Regions from separate parts of the Lysinibacillus sp. NPDC056959 genome, predicted to be linked through region 2. Evidence: riboswitches for the same ligand, from Rfam matches in the RefSeq annotation. Region 2 holds a riboswitch; the other holds the start of a gene.
The links. Region 2 has a riboswitch for S-adenosylmethionine ahead of ACFTQ7_RS19200 (bifunctional homocysteine S-methyltransferase/methylenetetrahydrofolate reductase). Riboswitches for the same ligand answer to the same signal wherever they lie in the genome.
Positions count from the first base shown of each region.

Region 1 (3,207 bases), on a different contig from region 2:
CTTGTTCCTCCAGGCAAAGTCATTCCTCCAAATAGCTTAGCATTAGGGCGTCCCGCAAAAGTTGTAAGAGAATTAAATGATGAAGATAAAGAAGATATGGAACGCATCATACATGAATATGTAGAAAAAGGCCAATACTATAAATCTCTTCAACCAAAGAATAAATAGTTATTTCAACTAAATCAAAGCAGCTCCACGTTGCTTAGACAACCGATCCCCACGTGATTATATATGGCGCTTATTTTTTTGATCAATTATGCCTCGGCATAATTGCGTCCGGAATCGGCTTTGTGCTTAGGCCTGCGTGAGGGCCGACACGATGTCGGTCATTTCGGTAATGCCACAGGACATGGCCCTTTTACCGATGTAGGTCAGTTAGTCGTTATCGCATGAATGCGATGGTTTTAGGCTAACATCCCCTAAGCACTCCTTTCTGATTCCGTGACATCCACCGGGGGCTTTAACTTCTTTCAGCGGGTGTTTAGACACCCGCTGAAAGAAGTTAAAAACAACGAAAGGGGCAATAGCATGTTAAGCCCCTTTCTGTAATAGTATCTTAAAATATTTGTCCAACCACTTTATTACTTTAGCTGAATAGTTTATAAACCTGCTTTTTCTTTTAATGCGTCTGCTTTGTCCGTTTGTTCCCAAGGTACATTTAAGTCTGTACGACCGAAGTGACCATATGCTGCAGTTTGCTTATAAATTGGGCGACGAAGGTTAAGCATTTTAATAATCCCTGCTGGGCGTAGGTCAAATAGCTCGCGTACCCATTTTACAATTTCACTTTCCGTAACTTTTCCTGTCCCGAATGTATCAACAGCAATAGATACAGGTTGAGCAACACCAATCGCATAAGCTAGTTGTACTTCAGCTCGATCTGCTAAACCAGCTGCTACGATATTTTTTGCCACATAGCGGGCTGCATATGCCGCTGAACGGTCTACCTTAGTTGCATCCTTACCAGAGAAAGCACCACCACCATGACGGGCATAGCCACCGTATGTATCAACGATGATTTTACGTCCAGTTAGGCCAGCATCTCCTTTTGGACCACCAATTACGAATCGGCCAGTTGGGTTGATGAAATATTTAGTCTCGGCATCTAATAATTCACTCGGAACAACTGGAGCAATAACGAATTCTTTTAAGTCTGCTTGAATTTGCTCAAGTGTAGCTTCTTCGTCATGCTGTGTAGAAATGACAATCGTATCAACTCGCACTGGTACATTGTTTTCATCATACTCAATTGTTACTTGTGTTTTTCCGTCTGGACGTAAATAACCTAGTTCACCAGATTTACGTACTTCCGTTAAACGACGAGCCAATTTATGCGCTAAACTAATTGGTAACGGCATAAGCTCTGGTGTTTCGTTACATGCATAACCGAACATTAAGCCTTGGTCACCTGCGCCAATTGCTTCAATGTCAGCGTCTGTCATAGAGCCTTCACGTGCCTCTAATGCTTGGTCAACACCTTGAGCAATATCAGGTGATTGTTCACCAATAGCAACAAGTACTGCTAGATTTTCAGCATCAAAGCCATATTTCCCACGTGTATAACCGATTTCTGCTACAGTATCACGAACGATACCTTTAATGTCTACATAAGTAGACGTAGTAATTTCTCCTGCTACTAATACTAAACCAGTAGTTACTGTTGTTTCACACGCTACACGTGCGTTTGGATCTTCTGCTAAAATAGCATCTAAAATGGCATCCGAGATTTGATCACAAATTTTGTCTGGATGTCCTTCTGTTACACTTTCTGATGTAAACAGTCGACGTTTTGTCATTTGGTTTTCCTCCAATTACTTTTACAAATAATATTTGCGAATTAATACGGTACTCATTACCCATGTCAAGCCCGCTCCTATAGATTGAACTCTAAAGCAGTTGTTGCTGTCGCTACGTTTACACTACGTTTCCGCACAAAAAACAACTACTGCTTTTAACACGAGGTTTTCGAAAGATCCGTCATTATAATAAGGAAAGGACTATATACTTACCTTTACATTCGTTTTTAACAATAAAAAAATCCTTTTCTCACGCTTACTTAACATGAGGAAAGGAATAATGACTTCGTAACCTTTCACTCTTATCGTTCAAGGGGTTTCCCTTGCATCAGGTTGGCACCAGCGCATGTCGTGAAATAGTTCATGCAGGTTGCCGGGTTTCACAGGGCCTGACCCTCCACCAGCTCGGGATAAGAGTATCCGTTCAATATCTCATAATACGGAAAAGGTCGAACGTTGTCAAATATTTTTAACTTCTTTCAGCGAGTGCCCAAACACCCGCTAAAATAGGGAAACTCAGTGTAAGAACGCCACGTCCTGTAGCATTACCGAAAGCGAAAATCATGTCGGCTCTCGTGCTGTCGCAAAGACAAAAACACATTGCTGTCACTACGTTAACACTGCGCTTTCGCAAAATAACGTCTCCAGGCATAAGCACAAAACCGATTCCGGACGCTTTGTTTATCTATAGCGAAAGCAAAGCGTTAGCTACAGTTATACCATTATTATGAAACTCATTTGTATTATCCTGTAAATTCAAACAAAATAATCCCTACTCTCCACCTCACATCATGTGTTAACATATGTGTAACCCTTTACAGCACATTTTGTAGTGAAAGCAAAGCGTCAGCTACGGAACATGTGGTGGATGAAAATGATTGTAGCCCCTTTTCAATTGAAGACAAGCTCCAACTAATAAAAACAAGCTGAAAACTTCACATCCTGTGCGAACCTCATATAAGCCAAAAGCTTCTAGAACACAATTTTGCTGTGTCGAAAGTGATTGACTGATCACTTATAATAGATAGGGTAAAAAGCATTATCAAAACGAATCAATTTACTTTTTGTCGTTTTCTTGAAAAGTAATAAAATCTGAAAAATAATTTCTGAATTAGTATAGATTATTTAAGCAATTGTGTTATACTATTTTTGAAATTAAGAAAATCTCCCTCAGACTCAAGGGAATACTATAAAAAAGGATGGTATTTAATCGATGAATTCAGTAGAAATTGCAAACGAACTGAAGGAATTATTAAGCGGCAGTAACATTAATGTTCAACTTTCAGTACCACAATTAGCTGAAAAAGCTACTTCTCGTGGTGAAGCTATGTTAACAGTAGATGGCGCAGTTCGTGCAGAAACTGGCAAATACACTGGTCGTTCACCTAAAGATAAATATACGGTAGAAGAA
Region 1 is NZ_JBHURE010000020.1:62,045-65,251, forward strand. It holds gene ACFTQ7_RS18905 (gamma carbonic anhydrase) at 1-168, shown strand, start outside; gene metK (methionine adenosyltransferase) at 600-1,796, opposite strand; SAM riboswitch class I at 2,096-2,213, opposite strand; gene pckA (phosphoenolpyruvate carboxykinase (ATP)) at 3,010-3,207, shown strand, end outside.
Region 1: it holds a riboswitch for S-adenosylmethionine, as region 2 does, so the genes downstream of both, metK (methionine adenosyltransferase) here and ACFTQ7_RS19200 (bifunctional homocysteine S-methyltransferase/methylenetetrahydrofolate reductase) in region 2, are expected to answer to the same signal.

Region 2 (3,207 bases):
GATGCCTGGCACTTCATGATGTAAAAACTCCGCACTTTTATAGCTCGTTACTGGCATAATGCCAATATAAATTGGTGTTTCTAAATGCTTTGTCGCCTCGTATATTTCCACGATTTTTCCCTTTGTATAAACAGGCTGCGAAATAAAATAATCTGCCCCATATTCAATTTTCTTCTCTAATCGAGATACCGCGCGATCTAGTACACGTACATTAGGATTAAAGGCAGCCGCTACAGAGAAATTCGCCTTTTTACGAAGTGGTTTCCCCGAGAACGATACACCTTCATTTAACTGTTTTATTAATTGGATTAGCTCCATTGAAGATACGTCATAAACGCTTGTGGCCCCTGGGAAATCGCCCACCTTCGTCGGATCTCCAGTCACTGCTAAAATATCGTGAATACCTAGTGCATTTAATCCCATTAAATGTGATTGAAGTCCAATTAAATTACGATCTCGGCATGTTATATGAGTTAACGGTCGTACCCCGTGTGTTTCTTTCAGTAAGGCACCCATTGCGACATTACTAATCCTTGGAGAAGCAAGTGAATTATCTGCCATCATGACTACATCTGCGCCCGCCTCATATATTTTTCTTGCTCCCGCAATAAAGCCTTCAATTTCTAAATGTCTTGGTGTATCTAATTCCACTATAACTGAGCGTTCACGTTTTACTTTTACATGTAATGGTTCGTAATTTGCTGGCTCAGCCTCACGGACAATCTCTACTTTTTCTGGCTTTGCATACTTTTCTTCGATTGGAGATAACTCCTCTAAGTACTTTTTCGCTGCAGCAATATGCTTTGGTGTCGTACCACAGCAACCACCAATTAAACGTACCCCCTGATCACGAAGCTCTACAGCTGCTCGACCAAAATAATCTGCCTCCGACTCATAAACGACACGGCCATCCTCTACATCAAGAAGAGAAGCATTCGGATACGCTGACATAAATGCTTTCTTAGGAAGCTCCACACCTTCAAATGCTTGTATTGTATGGTGAGGACCTAAGCGACAGTTAACACCTACGAGATCAGCACCTAGCGCTTCAAGTTCATGTAAAGCGTTATTTAAGCTCATTCCATTTTGTAAAATTCCTGGTTCGTGCATAGAAACTTGAGCAATAATCGGTAATTTCGTTTTAGCTCGTAGCATTGCTAAAGTCGCTGTTAACTCTTCAAAATCATAATATGTCTCAAGTAAAAGGCCATCTGGATTTCCTGCAAGTAAAACAGTTGCCTGCTCATTAACTGTTGCTAAAATTTCCTTTAACGTTGCGTCGCTTTTTCGAATACCACGGATTCCCCCAATAGTACCTAAGACAAATTGTCCACCATCTGCCGCTGCTCGTTTTGCAATCGTTATAGCAGCTTCATTAAACTGCTGCACACGAGATTCTAATCCATAGCGGGCTAATTTTATGGCATTAGCTCCGTAAGTGTTCGTTTGAATAATATCGGCACCTGCCGCTATATACTCTCTATGAATCTTTTCAATTAATTCAGGTCTTTGTATATTCATTTCCTCGTGGCAATACTCCAAGCCATAGCCATATAAAACTGTACCAATTGCACCATCTGCTGTAAGAACATGCGTTTTTAACCTTTCAAGCAATCCCATAAAACTAGCCTCTCTTCCTTTATTTGTAAAAATTAAAATGCAAAAAGCCTTCTTTTACATAAAAAGAAGGCTTTAACGTTTCGTCATTGTTTTTCCTTCTCATCTTCGACACTACGGTCCTCTGGATTTAGCACCTGACAATAAGTTGGTTGCTGAAGCTTCATAGGGCCAGTCCCTCAGCTTCTCTTGATAAGAATGTTGTATGAATTTTTTAAATAATTAAAAGAATCATATCGTTTACGAACGATTGAGTCAAGACTATTTCACAGAACAGAGGTAAAATCTCACGAAAAATACCATATTTTGATTTAAATCAAACAATTACGATAGTTTTTCAGCAAGCTTCTCACCAATTTTTTTACCATTTTGAATACACGCACCTATGCCCACTCCGAAATAAGAGCAACCCGCTATTGATAAATTCGGATAGTTTTTCTCAAGCTCTTGTACGAGACCTTGCAACGCTTCACGATGTGCCAAATCATACTTTGGCATTTGGTCGATCCATTTTGTCACGTCCACAATTGTTGGTGTTTCCCCAATCCCCAAGCTTTTTCTTACATCCTCTAGAGCAACCGCTGCTAACTCTTCATCTGACATCAAACGCAATCTCTCATACTCAGGGTTAATGCTCTTATAAAAAAGTCGTACAAGTAATTTTCCTTCTGCTGACGTGTGTTTCCACTTGCGACTTGTCCATGTTGCTGCATTACAAATAACATCTGAATTATGTGACACAATATAGCCTGTTCCATCCGCGGGTAATCTATTATCTGGTACATCAAACCCTAAGTAAATCGTAATGGCGGATGCAGTATTGAATTGTTCAAAATAGCCGTTCAAAGATTCATCCTGCAATAAGCTTTGTACCGCTTCATTTGGCAGTGCCATGACAACATGATTTGCTTCAATTATTTTACCGTTTGCTAATGTAACGGAGTACTGATTCTCCTGCTTTTTAACACTTATAGTGGCAATCCCTTTTATAATTTCTACATCCGTTAATGTTTCTTCAAGTCGATCAATTAATGACGATAAACCATTTTTAAATGAAATAAATTTTTTATTGGCAGCTTTCAAAAATTGTTCCCTGTTTGCATCAAAGCCTTTAATAATACTACCGTAATCGTTTTTGTAATCGATTAAATACGGTAAAGTGGAAGCAATTGAAAGTTGATTTAAATCTCCCGAGTATACACCTGCAAGTACGGGCGCTATTTGGTTTTGAACAAGCTCCTCACCTAAATAGTACGTTAAAAATTCCCCAATCGAACTTTCCTTTGTAAACTCTTCATTTGGCATGGTTAAATCCTTTATTGCTTCTTTTTTACCTTTCTCTGATACAAGCGTGCTTTCCTCTAGAGATTGTAAGCTCATAGGAATACCAAACGTTGAATCTGCTGGGATAGCATGTAGCTCATTATTTGTGTAAATATACGAAACACCCGTTTCGTTATACACAAGATTTTGTTCAAAATTAAGTTCTTCTACTAACTCCATAACACCTTTATGACGCGCTACTATAGAATCTGCTCCTGTTTCCATGATAAAGCCTTGTTCATATGCAGAGTGAAGCTTACCACCAAG
Region 2 is NZ_JBHURE010000021.1:37,573-40,779, forward strand. It holds gene ACFTQ7_RS19200 (bifunctional homocysteine S-methyltransferase/methylenetetrahydrofolate reductase) at 1-1,620, opposite strand, end outside; SAM riboswitch class I at 1,717-1,816, opposite strand; gene ACFTQ7_RS19205 (protoporphyrinogen oxidase) at 1,942-3,207, opposite strand, start outside.